2 linked regions of the Roseateles amylovorans genome follow. The protein of the gene in region 1 binds, or shares a complex with, the protein of each later gene. Links are inferred from orthologs where the notes say so. Each region holds a gene or a part of one and is shown in the gene's direction. Other genes may lie near its edges. The genes, in order: eno and N4261_RS21765.

Region 1 (9,002 bases):
GCCGGAACGGTCGGGTGCACACGCCGATGTCGATCACGCGATCAACGCTGGCGCGGATGCGGGCGGGAAGCGCGGGTGAGGCGAAGGGCAAGGGGTCCGCTGAGCCGCCGAGCGGCCATGCGGCAGCCCAGGCGCTGGCAGCGCCGATCAGATGACGTCGTTGCATGGCGTGGGACGAGCGCCGGCGAGGCGCCCGGATCAGGAGGGCATCAAGGGGATTTCAGCGAGGCGTCGGCGGGCGTCTGCGGGGCCTCGGCCGGACATCCGCGGCGCATCTGCAGCGCAACCGCAGGCGATGGGCCACACCCGACGCGGCCCCGCCGCGGCCCCCGCGCTCAGGCGGCGGCCAGACGCGACAGCGACTTGCGGATCAGCGACGCATCACGCAGGCGCTGGGCAGAGCCATCGGCATCGAGCAGCACGACGGTCAGCGTCTGACCGCCGCTCTTCATGCGCATCGTCAGGCAGCGGCCGGCCTCGGTGGTGTAGCCGGTCTTGGACAGTTTGATGTCCCAGCCCTTGCCGCCGACCAGGTGGTTGGTGTTGCGCAGCTCCCGGGCGCGGCCATTGATCGCCACGCGGCTGCTCTTGTCGCTGGTGATGCGGGCGATGTCCGGATAGTGCGCTGCGGCCATGGCGATGCGGGCCACTTCGGTGGCGGTCGAGGTGTTGGCGGGCGACAGGCCGGTGGGGTCGACCAGGGTGGTGCGGGTCAGGCCGAGCGCCTGGATCTTCGCCTGCACGGCGGCCTCGAAGGCGGCGGTGCCGCCGGGATAGGCACGGGCCAGGGCGGCGGCGGCGCGGTTTTCCGAGGACATCAGCGCCAGTTCAAGCGCCGCGGCGCGTGTCATCTGGGCGCCGACTGCCACCCGGGAGCGGCTGTGCTTGAGCAGGTCGACATCGGCGGCGTCGATCCGCAACATCGCCTGCGGATCCTGGTGGGCATCCAGGACCACCATCGCGGTCATCAGCTTGGTCAGCGAGGCGATCGGAACAATCGCATCCGGATCCTTGGCCATCATGACCCGACCGCTGTCGTCGACCACCATCACATGCCGCGCATTGACCGGCAGCTTCATCATCTGTGTGCCGGACACGGTCTGGAAGGCCGGTGCGGCGACCGGTGCGGCGGCGGTCACGACGCCGGACTGACGCTGCGGCGAGCGGGCCTGGGTGGGCTCGTCCACGGCGACGGGCGCATGGCTGGCGGCTTGGACCAGCAGGGTCGCGCAGGCCAGCAACAAGGCAGGCAGGGCCAGCTTCCAGCTGGTGGTGTGCGGCGTGGTGATCATCAGTTGCTCGATGCGTTGCAGGAGGTGGCCGCCGCGGGCGGACAGCGCGGGAAAGGGGGGAGGGGCGGACCGGCCGGCGCGGGCGTCCGGATCGGGGCGCCGGACGGATGGGCGGGATGCGGGGGATGCGTTGAACTGCGACAGCGCGGCCAGGGCGGTGGCCACGCGATGACGGTCGCCCTCCAGCGCGTCGGCGGCCAGCGCGTCGGCGACCTGTTCGCGCTCATGCCGCATGCGGGCCGACAGCCACCAGACGGCGGGATGGAAGAACAGCAGCGCTTCGGCCAGGCTCTGCAGCAGATTGACCAGGAAGTCCCATCGCCGCACATGGGCCAGTTCATGGGCCAGGAGGGCGTCGATCAGCGGCGCCGGCAGACCGGTGAGCAGGCTGGCGGGCACCAGCACCAGCGGGCGGAAGGCGCCGACGGTGATCGGGCCGTCCAGCGTCGGCAGCAGGCGCAGCGGCACTGGTCGGTGGATGTGAAGTCGGCGGCGCAGCGCATCCAGCCGCGCCTGCCACTCGGCCGGGGCGGCGGTGGCGCGGCGTCGCAGTCGGGCCACCCACACCAGCCCCAGACCGAGACGCAGGCTCATCAGTCCGACACCGCTGGCCCAGGCGTGGACCAGCAGCGGGAGGTGGTCGACCAGTTCCTTCAGCGGGCGGGGCAGGGCCTCATCGCTGTCGTAGCGCCATTGGCCGGACGGCTGCACCAGCCATAGCCAGTGCAGCAGCGGCAAGGCCAGACAAGCGGCCAGGGCCGCCGCGCAGACGGCGTAGCGCGCCTGAGGGGCGGCACCGCGCAGTGCCCGCAAGCCGACAGCGGCGAGGGCGGCGATCAGCACCACTTGCCAGAGCGCATGCAGCAGCACCCAACCCAGCGCCGCCACGGCGCTGTCCAACCAGATCGCGCCCATCAGGATTTGGCCTCGCGGTCGAGCAGGTCCTGGATCTCCGCCCGCTCCTTGGCATTCACATGACCCTTCAGTGCCGCCATCACCAGCGCCTTGCCGGAGCCGGCAAAGGCCTTGGCGATCAGTTCCTTCAGCAGCCGTGTCTGGAGTCTTTCCTGGGTCTGCACCGGTGCATAGCGCTGCGGGCGCTGGGTTTCATCGCGTTCCAGCAGCCCCTTGCCGTGCATCACTTGCAACTGGCGCAGCACCGTCGCATAGGTGGCGTCCGGTCGTTCGGGCAGCAGGGCCTCGTGGACCTGGCGGGCATCGGCGGGACCGAGGCGCCACAGCACGCGCAGCAGATCGAGTTCGCCCGCCGTAGGGGGTGGCAATCCAGTTTTCGACATGACGCGCAGAATAGGTGTTCTAGAAGAGATTGTCTAGAACAAAATGTCTAGATGGCGGCGATGTCTCTCTCGCTCTCTACTCCCTCTCCCTCTCCCTCTCCCTCTCCCTCTCCCTCTCCCGGGGTGTTCCCAGCGGGGCAGCAACGCGCGAAGCGGCCGGCTGCTGGGGTGTGGCATCCCGGCTTCGCGGGGCCCTCCGTCTGTCTCCTTGGGCGACCCCGGCATCCCCCAAGGCGCCCCTGATATCCTTCTGATGCGGGGGGAGGCACGCCGGGCGCCGGGTCGACCAAGAGCCGACCTATATAATCGCGCTTTACCACCACGGCGTTTTTGGGATCCCATCGGAGTACCCAGGCGCTGCAAGACAATGACCAAGTACGTCTTCGTCACCGGCGGTGTCGTGTCCTCCCTCGGCAAGGGCATCGCATCGGCCTCTCTCGCCGCCTTGCTCGAGTCCCGCGGCCTCAAGGTCACCCTCATCAAGCTGGATCCCTACATCAACGTGGATCCGGGCACGATGTCCCCGTTCCAGCATGGCGAAGTCTTCGTGACCGACGACGGCGCCGAGACGGACCTGGACCTGGGCCACTATGAGCGCTTCATCACCACGCGGATGAAGCGGAGCAACAACTTCACGACCGGACAGATCTACATGTCCGTGCTGGAGAAGGAACGTCGCGGCGACTATCTCGGCAAGACGGTGCAGGTCATCCCGCACATCACCAACGAGATGCAGGAGTTCATCCGTCGCGGTGCCGGTCATGGCACGCCGGATGCGGTGGATGTGGCGATCGTCGAAATCGGCGGTACCGTGGGCGACATCGAGTCGCTGCCCTTCCTGGAAGCCGCTCGGCAGATGAGCCTGAAGCTCGGTCCGACCAATGTCGCCTATGTTCACCTGACCTATGTGCCGTGGATTGCCGCGGCCGGTGAACTCAAGACCAAGCCCACCCAGCACACCGTCCAGAAGCTGCGCGAAATCGGTATCCAGCCCGACGCGCTGCTGTGCCGTGCCGACCGCCGCATCCCGGACGATGAGCGCGAGAAGATCTCGCTGTTCACCAACGTCCCCGAATACGGCGTGATCTCGATGTGGGACGTGAACACCATCTACAAGGTGCCTCGCGTGCTGCATGAGCAGGGTCTGGATCAACTGATCTGCACCAAGCTGCAGCTCAACACCAAGTCGGCCGACCTCAAGCGTTGGGACACCCTGGTCAGCGAGGTCGAGAACCCCAAGACCGAAGTCACGATCGCGATGTGCGGCAAGTACACCGATCTGTCGGACAGCTACAAGTCGCTGAACGAGGCCCTGCGCCACGCCGGCATCCACAACCATGCGCGGGTGAACATCGAGTACGTCGATTCCGAAACGCTGGATGCGGACGGCATTCGCCAGCTCAGCCAGTACGACGCGATTCTGGTGCCGGGCGGTTTCGGCAAGCGCGGCGTGGAAGGCAAGATCCTGGCGGCCCAGTACGCCCGCGAGCACCAGACCCCCTACCTGGGCATCTGCCTGGGCATGCAGGTCGCGACCATCGAATATGCCCGTCACAAGGCTGACCTCGCGGGCGCGAACTCCACCGAGTTCGAACCCGACGCGCAGCACAAGGTGATCGCGCTGATCGACGAGTGGCAGGATGCAGACGGCACCATCCAGAAGCGCGACGAGAAGTCCGATCTGGGCGGCACGATGCGCCTGGGTGCCCAGAGCTCCGACGTCAAGCCGGGCACGCTGGCCTATGAGATCTACGGCCCGGTTGTGACCGAACGCCATCGTCATCGCTACGAGGCCAACGAGCACTATCTGGATCAGCTGCAGCACGCCGGCCTGGTGATCTCCGCGATCACCCAGCGCGAGAAGCTGACCGAGATCGTCGAACTGCCGCGCGAGGTGCACCCCTGGTACATGGGCGTGCAGTTCCACCCGGAGTTCAAGTCCACCCCTTGGGACGGCCACCCGCTCTTCATCGCCTTCATCAAGGCCGCGCTCGAGCACAAGGCCAAGGCCCATCCTGAAGCCAAGGCCGCCTGAGACCGCCTGAGACCGCTGAGACCAACCGACGCCGCGCTTCCTTCCACAGGCCGCGTCAGCGCCCCGCGAACCCGCCCGAGACCTCGCCCATGCCCGCCTTCATCCTGATCGACGTGACCGTGACCGATGCCGCCCAGATGGCGATCTATCGCGAATGGAGCACCAAGGCGATGAAGGAGCATGGGGCGGAGGTGCTGGTGCGTGGCGGCGAGTTCGAGGTGCTGGAAGGCCCGTGGACCCCGGGCCGTCTGGTCGTGCTGAAGTTCGCCGACCGCGAAGCCGCCAAGGGCTTCTATCACTCCGAGACCTACCAACATGCCAAGTCGCTGCGCGAGAACGCCGGCGTCATGCGCATGGTGTTGGTCGACGGTGTGTGATCCGCGCGTCACCTTGATGACGATCGCCTCGACACCGCCCGCCGTGCTGGCCACGTGCGTCCGTGGATCGATTGTTCTGCGCAGGTAACTACAAGCTGGCACCATGCGCGCCGACAAGATTTTTCACTTCTGGAGACTGTTCCCATGAGCGCCATTGTTGATATCGTCGGCCGAGAGATCCTCGACAGCCGCGGCAATCCCACCGTGGAATGCGACGTGCTGCTGGAGTCCGGCGTGATGGGCCGTGCGGCCGTGCCTTCCGGCGCGTCCACCGGCTCGCGTGAAGCGATCGAACTGCGTGACGGCGACAAGTCGCGCTACCTGGGCAAGGGCGTGCTGAAGGCCGTCGAGCACATCAACACCGAGATCTCGGAAGCGGTGCTGGGGCTGGACGCGTCGGAACAGGCCTTCCTGGACAAGACCCTGATCGACCTGGACGGCACCGACAACAAGAGCCGCCTGGGCGCCAATGCGATGCTGGCGGTGTCGATGGCAGTGGCGCGTGCGGCGGCCGAAGAATCCGGCCTGCCGCTGTACCGCTACTTCGGCGGCATGGGTGGGGTGCAACTGCCGGTCCCGATGATGAACGTCATCAACGGCGGCGCGCACGCCAACAACACGCTGGACCTGCAAGAGCTGATGATCATCCCCGTGGGCGCACCGTCGTTCCGCGAGGCCCTGCGTTGGGGTGCCGAGGTTTTCCATGCGCTGAAGAAGATCCTGCACGACAAGGGCATCAGCACCGCCGTCGGCGACGAAGGCGGTTTTGCCCCCAGCGTGGAAAGCCACGAGGCGGCCATCCAGTTGATCCTGGAAGCCATCGACAAGGCCGGCTACACCGCCGGCGAACAGATCGCGCTCGGCCTGGACTGCGCTGCCAGCGAGTTCTACAAGGACGGCAAGTACGTCCTGGAAGGCGAGGGCGGCATCCAGCTGAGCGCTGAGCAGTGGACCGACATGCTGGCCACCTGGGTCGACAAGTACCCGATCATCTCGATCGAGGACGGCATGGCCGAAGGGGACTGGGATGGCTGGAAGCACATCACCGAGAAGCTGGGCGAGAAGGTGCAGCTGGTCGGCGACGACCTGTTTGTCACCAACACCAAGATCCTGAAGGAAGGCATCGACAAGGGCATCGCCAATTCGATCCTGATCAAGATCAACCAGATCGGCACCCTGACCGAGACCTTCGCGGCCATCGAGATGGCCAAGCGCGCTGGCTACACCGCCGTCATCTCGCACCGTTCGGGCGAGACCGAAGACTCGACGATTTCCGACATCGCCGTCGGCTTGAACGCGGGTCAGATCAAGACCGGTTCGCTGTCGCGGTCCGACCGCATGGCCAAGTACAACCAGCTGCTGCGCATCGAGGAAGACCTGGGCGACGTGGCGGTCTATCCTGGCCGTTCGGCGTTCTACAACCTGCGCTGATCGCCCGCAGGGGCCGGCATTCCGGGTGGCGGCGTGTTGCGCCCCTGGACTGCGGCCGGTGTCCCATCCGATCAGGCCGTTGCGGATCAGATTGGATGGGGCCGACAGGGGTCAGTAGGGGTCGGTAGGGTGGCGGCGCGGCGGTCATGACCTGTCATCCGGGGCATTCATCAGCCGTGGTGGCGGCCCCTGATGGCGGACCGTGATGGCCAACACGCCCCACCTGAATGCGGTAGGTGCCGGGCAATGCCTGCCACCGCGCTGCGGCTACACTTCTGGCCGTGAAAGCCCTGGCCATCGTCCTCACAGCCTTCCTTGTCGCCATCCAGGCCCAGCTCTGGTTTGGCAAGGGCGGGCTGGCGCGCGGCGTCCAGTTGCGGGCCGAACTGCGTGAGCAGATGGAGGCCAACGAGAAGGCGCGGGCCCGCAACGCACAATTGCAGGCCGAACTGCTGGACCTTCGCGAAGGCCTGGAGATGGTCGAGGAAAAGGCCCGGCTCGAACTGGGCATGGTCAAGCCGGACGAAGTCTTCGTTCCGCTGCGTCGCTGAGTCGCCTCGGCGGTGTCTGTTCCGATCGACTCGATCTTGGTCCGTCCGCTGCCGTTGCGCCGATGTGTCGATCTGCCGACCTGCCGACCTGCCGACTTGCCGACTTGCCGACTTGCGGGCTCCGCGAGTCTTGGAGTTCAGGATTCGTCGAGCTCCCGAGGCTCCGGGTTGCCGGGTCTCGGTGTTCCCGAATTCCCGAGGCGGGCCTCGTCGTCAGCCTGGCGGGCTAGCCTTGCGCCATTGAACCCCTGAGTGATCCATGGATGCTCTGCCGTCGCTTCAGTCCCTCGTGTCGTTGATGCTCGCTCCGGCGTTCACCGCCCTGGGCAGTCCCATCAGTTGGCTGGAACTGGTCGCCTTCGTCCTGGCCATCTGGATGGTCGTGTGCAACATGCGGGTTCAAGTGCTGGCCTGGCCGCTGGCGCTGAGCAGTTCGCTGCTGTACTTCCTCCTGTTCTGGAGCGGCAAGCTCTATGGCGAGGCCTCGTTGCAATTGTTGTTCGCCGCCTTGTCGCTCTGGGGCTGGTGGCAATGGTTGCGCGGCCGGACGGCGGATGGTCAGGCGCTGCGTGTTCGCACACTGGGGCCCCGAGGCCGTTGGGCCGCCTTGCTGGTCACCTTGGCGGCCTGGCCGTTGTTGGGGCTCTTCCTTCAACACCGCACGGATTCGCCGCTGCCCTATTGGGATGCCTTGCCCACCGTGGCCAGCATCACTGGGCAATGGTTGCTGGGTCGCAAGTACCAGGAAAACTGGCCCGTCTGGGTGCTGGTGAATCTGGTCAGCATTGCCCTGTTTGCGCTCAAGGGCTACTGGCTGACGGTGGTGCTGTATGCGGTCTTCGTACCGATGTCGGTGGCGGGTTGGCGTGCGTGGCAACGTCAGCTGGGCGCGCCGGTGCCGGCCTGACCCGCGACCGCCAGGTTCGACATGGCGCTTCACATCGCGCTCCTCGGGGCCGAGAGCACCGGCAAGAGTCAGCTCGGTCAGGACCTGCTGCGCCATCTGTGCGATCAGACCCGGCTGCGATGTGCCCTGGTCCCGGAGTTCCTGCGTGAGTGGTGCGACCGGGAGGGCCGCACGCCACGCCCGGACGAGCAGATGGCCATCGCCCAGGAGCAGCATCGTCGCGCCGACGTCGCTGCGCAGGCCCATGACCTCGTGCTGCACGACACCACGCCGCTGATGACCGCCATCTACAGCGACCTGCTGTTTCAGGATGACAGTCTCTATCCGTTCGCACTGCGCGTGCAGGCCGGCATGGATGCGACCTTGCTCATGGCGCTGGACCTCCCCTGGGTGGCCGATGGCCTGCAGCGGGATGGCCCGCAGGTGCGCGGCCCGGTCGATCAGGCGATCCGGCGCGCGCTCCGCGGTTCAGGGCTGGGCTACAGCCTGGTGGCCGGAGAGGGTGGGGCGCGCTTGGCGCAAGCCTTGAACGCGCTGGGACCGCTGCTGCGTCCTCATCTCGGTCGAGAAGACGGTCTGTTCGGTCGACTGCTTCAGCGCGGCGAGCGCCTGGGGGGCGATTGGCGCTGCGACAACTGCGACGACCCGGACTGCGAACACGCGAGCCGTCAAACACGGCTTTGAACCTGTCGGCGAGGCACAATCCGCCGTCCCCGATCGCAGAGGTTTGCAGGACCTCGGAGTGCCCTCATGAATCGACTGGTTCCGCGTCATTTCCTTCTGCTGCTGAGCAGCGCCGTGCTCGCCGCGTGCGCCAGCATGACGGCACCGCCAGACGCTCCGCCGAGCGCCCCCGCCCCGTCTGCGTTGAAGTCGACGTCGACGGTGAACGCGGCCACGGTGGCGGTGAAGGTGCTGGCGATCAACGATTTCCACGGTAATCTGATGCCGCCAGCCGGTGGCATCAAGCTTCGCGATCCGCAAACCGGGGAGACCTTGACGTTGGGCGCGGGCGGCGCGGAGCGCATGGCGACTGTCGTCCAGGCATTGAAGGCGAAGAACCCCAACCATGTCTTCGTCGCTGCAGGCGATCTCGTGGGTGCCAGCCCGC
Region 2 (9,679 bases), 2.6 Mb from region 1 along the record:
CCCCGCCGCTTGCGAGCCCGTCCCGGTAAGACCCGGACGTCAGGCTCCGGCCGTGGGCGGGCCGCGGTGTCGAATTCCTCGACATCGCGCTTGCGGGCCGGAACATCCGGATCGGGGCCTGCGACGCACGCGCCAACGCTGCAGCGCTGAACGGACGATCGGTCCGTTGCTTGCAGTCCAGGGCGATTCCTTCCACGGTTCTCTCGCGTTTCTCGTGCATCGGTCGAATCGCCCGCCGGTCCCTTTCCGGCGGCGGTTCTGATGTATGCGTCCGCGACTCGGGTCCGGACGCGGAGGAGAACTGATGAAACGCATGCTGATCAATGCGACGCAGCAGGAAGAGCGTCGCCTGGCCATCGTCGATGGCCAGAAGCTGATGGACTTCGAGACTGAAATCGAAGGCCGCGAACAGCGCAAGGGCAACATCTACAAGGCGGTCGTGACGCGCGTCGAGCCGTCGCTCGAAGCCTGTTTCGTGGACTACGGCGAGGACCGCCACGGCTTCCTCCCGTTCAAGGAAATCTCCCGCCAGTACTTCCGCGAAGGCGCCGATGTGCGCTCCGCCAAGATCCAGGACGTGATCAAGGAAGGCCAGGAACTGCTGGTCCAGGTGGAAAAGGAAGAGCGCGGCAACAAGGGCGCGGCCCTGACCACCTTCGTCTCGCTGGCCGGCCGCTACCTGGTGCTGATGCCCAACAATCCGCGCGGCGGCGGCGTCTCGCGCCGCATCGAGGGCGAGGATCGGGAAGAGCTCAAGGACGCCCTGGACCAGCTCGAATACCCGAAGGGCATGTCGCTGATCGCCCGCACCGCCGGCATCGGCCGCAGCGCCGCCGAGCTGCAGTGGGACCTGAACTACATGCTCAAGCTGTGGACCGCCATCGATGAGGCGACCCAGGGCAGCAAGGGTGCGTTCCTGATCTATCAGGAGTCGTCGCTGGTGATCCGCGCGATCCGCGACTACTTCACCGCCGACATCGGCGAAATCCTGATCGATACCGACGACATCTTCGAGCAGGCCCAGCAGTTCATGACCCATGTGATGCCGGAGACGGCTCACAAGGTCAAGCGCTACCGCGACGACGCGCCGCTGTTCAGCCGCTTCCAGATCGAACACCAGATCGAGACCGCCTTCAGCCGCACGGTGAACCTGCCGTCCGGCGGCGCCATCGTGATCGACCACACCGAGGCGCTGGTCTCGGTGGACGTCAACTCCGCCCGCGCCACCCGCGGCGGCGACATCGAGGAAACCGCCACCCGCACCAACCTGGAAGCGGCCGACGAGATCGCCCGCCAGATGCGCCTGCGCGATCTGGGCGGCCTGATCGTGGTGGACTTCATCGACATGGAGGAGTCCAAGAACCGCCGCGAGGTCGAACAGCGGCTGCGCGATGCGCTGCGCCAGGACCGTGCCCGCGTGCAGTTCAGCTCCATCAGCAAGTTCGGCCTGCTCGAATTGAGCCGCCAGCGCCTGCGCCCGGCGCTGAGCGAAGGCAGCCACATCACCTGCCCGCGCTGCAACGGCACCGGCCACATCCGCGACACGGAATCCTCCGCGCTGCAGATCCTGCGCATGGTCCAGGAAGAGTCCATGAAGGACAACACCGCCGCCGTGCATGTGCAGGTGCCGGTGGAAGTCACCAGCTTCCTGCTCAACGAGAAGCGCACCGAGATCACCAAGATCGAACTCAAGCAGCGCGTGACCGTGCTGCTGGTGCCCAACAAGCACCTCGAGACGCCGAACTACAAGCTCGAGCGCCTGCGCCATGACGACCCGCGCCTGGAAAACCTGCAGGCCAGCTACACCATGATCGAAGAGCCGCAGGACGAGGTGGGCATCACCCGCCGCGGCGCCGAGAAGAAGAACAAGCAAGAGCCGGTGATCAAGGGCATCCTGCCCGAGCAACCCGCGCCGATGCCGGCCCCCGCCGTCGCGCCGGTCAAGGCCGCCGAGCCGGTGGCAGCCGCTCCCGCACCCACGCCGGCCGCACCGGTCGACGCGGGTGGTGGCTTCTTCGGCTGGATCAAGAAGGTGTTCGGTGGTGCGCCCGCCCCGGCACCCACGCCCGAACCCGAAGCCAAGACCGCCGAGCCGGCCCGCAAGGACCGCGGCGAACGCGGTGAACGCAGCGGCCGGGGTGACCGTGGCGACCGCAACCGCCGTGGCGAACGCGGTGAACGCGGTGAACGTGGCGAGCGTGGTGACCGCGCCGAGCGGGGCGATCGTGGCGAGCAGAAGGCCCGCGACGGCAAGCCGCGCGGCGAAGGCAAGCCGGCACAGGACGGCGCCCAGGCCCGTGGCGAGCGGACGGATCGCGGTGAGCGCACCGAACGTGGCGAGCGCGGTGATCGTCCGGAACGGGGTGACCGTGCCGAGCGGGGTGACCGCAGCGAACGCGGTGACCGTGGCCGTCGCAATGAAGCACGCGCCGACAAGCCCGAACTGGCCGCGGACGCACGTCCCGAGGCCCGCGGCGAGCAGCGCCCGGAGCGTGGCGACCGTGCCGAACGCGGTGAGCGCAGCGACCGCGGCGAAGGCCGTCGTCGTCGTGAGGAGCGCGGCGATCGCCCGGCACGTACCGATGCCAACGGCGTCGTGGCCACGCAGGAGCAACTGCTGCCGGTCGCCGGCGCGGAAGCAGCGGATCTTTCCCAAGCCGCGCACGCTGAATCGCCCACCGCCTTCGCCGACACGCTGCCGGACGGTCTCGCGCTGAACCTGGAAACGGGTGAAGAGCGTCAGGGCCGCCGTCGCCGTCGCCGTGGTGGCCGCGATCGTGGCGCCGAGGGTGCGGAAGGTGCAGTCGAAGGCCAGGAGCTGTCGGCCGATGCCGGCGTGTCCGCCGACGGCGCCGTAGCAACCGACAGCGCCCTGAACGAAGGCGTTGCCGCAGACGGCCAGGAAGCGCCAGTCGGTGAAGACGCCGAAGGCCAGGGTGGACGTCGTCGCCGGGGTCGCGACCGTTATCGCCGCGACCGCCGTGAAGGCGAGCTGGCGGGCACCGAAGGCGCCGAGTCGCAGGACTCGCCGCAGCAGCTGGAACTCGGCGCGGAAGCGTCGGTGCCGGTCGCTGCACCGGCCCCGTCGGCACCTGTGGCGGTGGCCCCTGTGGCCGTCGCACCGGTGGCTGAGCAGGCCGTGGTGACCGCTGCCGCAGCCTCGCCGGCACCGGCACCGGCACCTGTTGCTCAGGCTCCGGCTCCCGCCGCGGTGCCGCGCTTCGAGTTGCCGATCGGCGACCTGAATGCAGTGGCCGAAGGTGCGGGCCTGGTCTGGGTCAACAGCGATGCCGACAAGATCGCCGCCGTGCAGGCTGCGATCGCTGCTGAGCCGGCGCCCGCGCCCCTGGGCCGCGAGCCCGCGCCGGTGGTCGTCAGCGATGACGGTCCGCTGGTGCTGGTGGAGACCCGCAAGGACCTGAACCAGATCAAGCTGCCTTTCGAAGCCTGATCCGACGGGAGCGCCGACCGGCGCTTCCCGTCCGCGCCAGCCGCCGCGGCCACACGCCCGGCGGCTGTTTCTTTGTGGGGTGTCGAAACCGCACCCCGCGCCGATGAACGCTGGCGAGCGCCGGGGATCCTCACCCCTGGATCCAGGCCCTCGACCTTCGAGACGGAGACCCTTCCTTGAGCCACGTTCCCACCGCCGCAGCGCCGCAGAGCGCGTCCGGCCACGCTGCCGCGCCCACGCTGCCGCCGCAGATTCCCTACATCATCGCCAACGAAGGTTGCGAGCGCTTCAGCTTCTACGGCATGCGCAACATCCTGACGGTGTTCCTGATGACCAGCCTGCTGCTGTCGATTCCGGAGCCGCTGCGCAAGGGTGAGGCCAAGGAGATCTTCCACACCTTCGTGATCGGGGTGTACTTCTTCCCGCTGCTGGGCGGCTGGCTGTCGGATCGCTTCTTCGGCAAGTACCACACCATCCTGTGGCTCAGCCTGGTGTACTGCGCCGGCCACGCGTGCCTGGCGATCTTCGAGAACAACATCCAAGGCTTCTACACCGGCCTGTTCCTGATCGCACTGGGCTCCGGCGGCATCAAGCCGCTGGTGAGCTCCTTTATCGGCGATCAGTTCGACAAGTCCAACCGGTCACTCGCGCAGAAGGTTTTCGACGCGTTCTACTGGATCATCAACTTCGGCTCGTTCTTCGCCTCGCTGCTGATGCCGATCTTCCTGGATCGCTTCGGTGCGAGCGTGGCCTTCGGCATTCCAGGCGTGCTGATGTTCATCGCCACTGCGGTGTTCTGGAGCGGGCGCCGCAAGTACGTTCGCATCGCGCCGACGGCCAAGCATGACCCGCACAGTTTCCTGAAGGTGGTGCGCACCGCGTTGACCAGCCGTGGCGAAGGCCAAGGTCGTCCCGGGTTGGTGGTGGCCGTGATCGGTGGCTTGCTCGCCATCGGCGCGCTGGCCATGTCGCCGCAATGGGGCTTCGTGATTGCGTTCTGCACCGCGTTGGTTCTGGTGATGGGTTTTGGCGGCGCGGGTGCCTGGATGCAGTTGGAGCGCGCCCGTGGGCCGCATCCGGACGACGCGGTGGAAGGCGTGCGCACCGTGCTGCGCCTGCTGGTGCTGTTTGCGCTGGTCACGCCCTTCTGGTCGCTGTTTGACCAGAAGGCCTCCACCTGGGTGCTGCAGGCCGACCAGATGGCCAAGCCGGAATGGTTCAAGTCCTCGATGATGCAGGCGCTGAATCCGGCCCTGGTGATGCTGCTGATTCCGCTGAACAACCTGGTGTTGTATCCGCTGCTGGCCCGTCTGGGCCTGCGCGTCACCGCGCTGCGACGCATGGGCGCGGGGATCGCGTTCTCCGGGCTGGCCTGGATCGTCGTCGGCGGGCTGCAGCTGTGGCTCGACGGCGGCCATGAGGTGGCCATCACTTGGCAGATCCTGCCTTATGCGCTGCTGACGCTGGGCGAGGTGCTGGTGTCGGCCACCGGGCTGGAATTTGCCTACAGCCAGGCACCGCTGGCGATGAAAGGCGTGATCACCAGTTTCTGGAATCTGTCGGTGACCATCGGCAACCTGTGGGTGCTGATGGCCAATGCAAGCGTGAAGGGCGAGTCGGTGACCCACTACATCCAATCGACCGGCACCAGCGTGACCGCCTTCCAGATGTTCTTCTTCGCCGGATTCGCCTTGGTGGCCGCGCTGCTGTTCGCGCTGTATGCGCGCGGTTATCGGATGCAGGACAACTATCGGTCGTGAGGCCGCAGACGACGCCCACCTGCCAATCGAGCGACACGTGCGGCATGGTGGGGCGTGCGGCTCTTGCTCGGCGCTTTCTCGGCTCCCGCTCGGCTCTTGCTAGGCTCGTTGGGCACCGGGCACCGGGCACCGGGCGCTGGGCGCTGGCGAAGCCTGCTCTCTCCACGCCCCGCCTGCATGCCGCACCTGCAGGCGCTCACTGCGTGAGCCTGACGAAGGCGCCCACCAGCGCGGCGGCGCCGACGATGGTCGCCACCAGCCATCGCTGCATGTCGGCCAGGCGCTGAGCGGTTCCCGCCTCCAGTTGGCTCATGCCGCGGCTGGATTCCGCCTCCAGATGACTGATGCGTTGATGCACCTCGCTCATCTGCTGGCTGAACTGAGACTGCATCTCCCCCATGCGTTGTCCGACGTCCGCGCGCAGCCCGGACACTTCGGCGCGCACACCATGCACCTCCGCGCGCAACTCAGCGATTTCCGCCGTCACATCGGTGCGCAGGTGCGCAAGGTCGACCTTGGTCGCGAAGGCGGAGTGTCCGGCGGTCTGGTGCAGCGCAAAGCGCCGGTCGATGTCCTGACGAATCGCCCCGGCCGCCTGGTGCGCATCAGGCTCGGCCACGCCCGCGTTCATCAATGAGCGGTAGATGTCGATGTCCATGGCGCTGACTCTAGGCCGCTGAAGGACCGACGTCATTCACTCAAATTCGTAGGTGGCCGTCGGATTCAAGGCGAAAGCGTGAGCAACTGTTTCTCGCGCACCGGTCAGCCCGCCGATCAGTGCCGTCGAGCCTGGCGCATGCCCGGCATGGTGGGCACGACCTGCCGCATCAGCGCCACGAAGGCTCGCAACCGCGCTGGCTGAAGTCGACGCGACGGGTAGACCAGCGAGATCGGCAACGGCGTGGCACACCAGTTCGGCAGCACGCGCACCAGCCGGCCCTGCGACTGGTCTTCCATCACCGCCCATTGCGAGATCAGCGCCATCCCCAGGCCGCGACGGGTCGCCTCGATCAGGGCGAACAGGCTGTCCGTGCCGAAGCGAGGATGGATCGGCACGCAGACCGACTCGCCACCGGCTTGCGGACGGAGCTCGATCTCGTCCCGGTAGAAGGTCGTCAGCGCCAGCCAAGGCGCGGCACGCAGCGCAGCAACCACGGCCTCTGCGGATGGTGCCGACGCCACCGCTGGCGACCTCGTCGTCCCCCGCAGGCCACCCGCCGGCCTTCTTGACGTTACCCTTGCCAGCGCCCTGGCAGGGGCTGCCGCTGGCGCTGGTTCCTCGACCCTCGCGGTGAAACCCTCCGGCAGTGCGGCGGCGATCTCCGGCGAGGCCACCAGCACGCGCGGGACCTCCGCCAGTTGCACCGCGACCAGGTTCGGCTGGTCGACATGGCCCACCACCAGCGAGCAATCCACCGCCTCCCGGCTGAAGTCCGGCACCTGATCCTGCAGCGACCATTCCACCGTCACACGCGGATGCCGCCGCATGAAGGTGGTCAGCGGATCCATGAGCTGACTCTGTCCGAAGGCATGCGGCACCCGCAGGCGCAACGTGCCGCTGAGCGATTCGCCCTTGTCGCCGACGTCCTCCGCCAGCGATTCCCAACGGTCCAGCAGGTCCCGCGCCTGGGCGGCACAGCGCTCGCCTTCCTCGGTCAGGCGCAGTCCGCGGGTGGAGCGTTCGACCAGGCGCGCGCCCAGCAAGGCCTCCAGCATCTGCACCCGTCGGCTGACGGTGGGCTGCGTCGTTCCCAATTGCACGGCGGCCGCGGAGAAGCTGCCCGCCTCCGCCACACGGAGAAAGGTCTGGAGCAAGGCGAAGCGGTCCTGGCCACCGTCTCGAAGCAGGTCATTCATGCGCCGAGGGTATACGCGAAACGTATGGCCGATGTGCATGTCAGGCCGGTTCCCGAACCTCGGGGAAACCCGAAGAATCCCCTCCCATGCGCATCGTCGTCCAGGGCGGTGCCGCCGCCGGCACCCGGAGGGATGACCCCTCCGCTGCCGGCCACCAACGAGTCATCTGATTTCAGGAGTGGCCATGTCCGCGCTTCCCTTCCCTTCCGACCCCGCCCGCACAGCCGCCGAACGCCTCGGCGCGGCCCCGCCCCCCACGCAGAAGCATCCCGCAGCCGCAGCACCGTCCTCTTCGCTGATCGTGCTGATGGCCGCGTCGGCCGGCCTGGGTGCGGCCTCGCTCTATTACAGCCAGCCGATCCTGGCACCGTTGGCCGAGGACCTGCATGCGTCGACCGGCCACATCGGCGCGGTACCGATGCTGACCCAGCTCGGTTATGCCGCGGGCATCCTGCTGCTGACCCCGCTGGGGGATCGCTTCGACCGTCGGCGGGTGATCCTGACCAAGTTCGTGCTGCTGGTGATCACGCTCCTGCTCAACGGCTTTGCGCCTGGGCTGGCGTCGTTCCTGGTGGCCAGCGCCTTGCTGGGACTCACCGCCACCTTGGCTCAGGACGTCGTGCCGATGGCGGCCACGCTCAGCCCGCCGGCACATCGCGGCCGCATCGTCGGCCAGGTGATGACCGGGCTGCTGCTGGGCATCCTGCTGTCGCGGGTGATGAGCGGCGTGATCGCCGACCTGTTCGGCTGGCGCTGGGTCTATGGCCTGGCGGCGCTGGCCCTGTCGATCGCGGGTCTGGCGAGCTGGCGCTGGCTGCCCGCCTCCCCGCCGATGGCGCCCACCACCTATACGGCCCTGCTGGGCTCGCTGGGCCGGCTGTGGAAGGAACAACCCGCACTGCGCCGCGCCGCGCTGGCGCAAGGCCTGCTGGCCGTGGCCTTCAGCGCCTTTTGGTCGACGCTGGCGGTGATGCTGCATCAGCGCTTCGGCCTGGGCAGCGCGGTGTCGGGCGCCTTCGGACTGGCGGGGGCGGCCGGCGCGCTGGCCGCGCCGCTGGCAGGACGGATTGCGGATCGTCGCGGTCCGGGTGTCGTCACCCGCCTGGGGGCCTTGCTCACCGCGCTGTCGTTTGCCGTCATGTCGATCACGCCCTGGCTGGATCGTGGCCCCGCGATCGTGCTGCTGGTCGTGCTGGCCGTGACCTTCGACTTCGGGGTGCAGGCCACGTTGGTCGCCCATCAGACCATCGTCTACAGCCTGGATCCGGCGGCGCGCAGCCGGCTGAACGCCTTGCTCTTCACCGGGATGTTCATCGGCATGGCCAGCGGGGCGGCGCTGGGCAGCCTGCTGCTGGCCGAATGGGGCTGGGTGGCCGTCACCGCCCTGGCGGCGCTGGCCAGCCTCGGCGCCCTGCTGTTGCGGCTGCAGGGTGAGGACTGATCCCGTTCAGCGCGCCAGGAAGCGGACGTAGAGCTGCTCGGTCGGACCGAGCCCATGCATCGCGTGTTCTTCAGGCGATGCGAGCGAAAACTCCAGCCGCTCCAGCAGCGCGATGGACGGACGATTGGCCCGCTCCACGCTGGCCAGCAGGCGCTCGGCGCCATGGTGCGACCGCAGGTGCGCCACCATCCGGGCGACGGCCCGCGTGGCATGCCCGCGACCCTGGACCGCGCTGCTGAGCAGGTAGCCGATCCAGCAGGACTGCGGATCCGTCATCGACGCCTGCACAAAGCCGACCCATCCGGCATCCGGCAGCGTCAGCAACCAGTTGAACCACAGCTCGCTGCCATCGGGCGAGCGGCCCCGTTCGCGACGCCGATAGACCTCGCGCAACGCCGCCACCGAGGCCGGCGGTTCGTCATCGAGATAGGCATACAGCGATCGCTCGCTGAGCACCTCGAACATCGGCTCGGCCTGGTCGGCGGTCAACGGTTCCAAGATCAGCGGCGGCGCATGCAGCCGAGGCGCAGGCGGATGGGGATCCGTCGTCGAACGCGTGTCGATGGTCGGAGGCGACGGTAGCGAGGGGGACGCGGGATTCATGCGCGGCGAGTGTCGCAGGTCGGCCGAATTTTTTCGCTCGCCTGCCTGTCAGGCACGGGCTTTGCCGCTCAGGCGGGCATGAGCACCGAACTCCGCACCGTTCATCTGTACCTCTTCGACGGCTTTGCCGACTGGGAGGCCGCCTTCGCTGTGGCGGGCATCAACAACCCCGAGTTCCAGCGCGAGCCGGGCACCTGGCAGGTCCGCACGGTCGCGGCTGCGGGGGCCAGCCTGGTGCGGTCCATGGGCGGACTGGCGGTGCTGCCGGATCAGCGGCTCTCCACGCTGTTCCCGGACGACACCTCGATGCTGATCCTGCCCGGCGGCCCGGGTTGGGATCAGGGCGAGCATCTGGAAGCCGCCGGCAAGGCCAAGGACATCCTGGATCACGGCGGCCAGGTCGCCGCGATCTGTGGCGCCACTGCCGGCCTGGCGCGCTTGGGTATCCTGGACCAACGGCGACACACCAGCAACGCCGCCAGTTATCTCAACGGCACCGGCTATGCGGGCGGTGAACACTATGTGGATGAACCGGTGGTCGACGAAAGCGGCCTGATCACCGCCGGC

What was found.
Region 2: the proteins of eno (region 1) and N4261_RS21765 are in contact, whole or in part, in a solved structure (PDB 2FYM), measured with the Escherichia coli proteins. The link is inferred for Roseateles amylovorans from one-to-one orthologs.

What each region holds. Positions count from the first base shown.
Region 1 is NZ_CP104562.2:2,617,368-2,626,369, forward strand. The notes cover bases 4,316-7,289. They hold eno (phosphopyruvate hydratase), read left to right. Parts: upstream 4,316-5,146; coding sequence 5,147-6,433; downstream 6,434-7,289. Other genes in these bases: pyrG (CTP synthase), read left to right, coding at 4,316-4,625; N4261_RS11080 (DUF1330 domain-containing protein), read left to right, coding at 4,715-5,002; ftsB (cell division protein FtsB), read left to right, coding at 6,715-6,984; pnuC (nicotinamide riboside transporter PnuC), read left to right, coding at 7,244-7,289. In the rest of the region: N4261_RS11060 (NAD(P)/FAD-dependent oxidoreductase), read right to left, coding at 1-166; N4261_RS11065 (M56 family metallopeptidase), read right to left, coding at 336-2,207; N4261_RS11070 (BlaI/MecI/CopY family transcriptional regulator), read right to left, coding at 2,207-2,590; more of pyrG, read left to right, coding at 2,958-4,315; more of pnuC, read left to right, coding at 7,290-7,891; N4261_RS11100 (ATP-binding protein), read left to right, coding at 7,913-8,575; N4261_RS11105 (bifunctional metallophosphatase/5'-nucleotidase), read left to right, coding at 8,642-9,002. UniProt on the Escherichia coli protein: Catalyzes the reversible conversion of 2-phosphoglycerate (2-PG) into phosphoenolpyruvate (PEP). It is essential for the degradation of carbohydrates via glycolysis.
Region 2 is NZ_CP104562.2:5,262,745-5,272,423, forward strand. Bases 1-3,651 are described here. They hold N4261_RS21765 (Rne/Rng family ribonuclease), read left to right. Parts: upstream 1-304; coding sequence 305-3,451; downstream 3,452-3,651. Outside these bases: N4261_RS21770 (POT-type proton-dependent oligopeptide transporter), read left to right, coding at 3,691-5,211; N4261_RS21775 (CCDC90 family protein), read right to left, coding at 5,408-5,905; N4261_RS21780 (LysR family transcriptional regulator), read right to left, coding at 5,986-7,068; N4261_RS21785 (MFS transporter), read left to right, coding at 7,253-8,509; N4261_RS21790 (GNAT family N-acetyltransferase), read right to left, coding at 8,516-9,112; N4261_RS21795 (DJ-1/PfpI family protein), read left to right, coding at 9,191-9,679. UniProt on the Escherichia coli protein: Endoribonuclease that plays a central role in RNA processing and decay. Required for the maturation of 5S and 16S rRNAs and the majority of tRNAs. Also involved in the degradation of most mRNAs.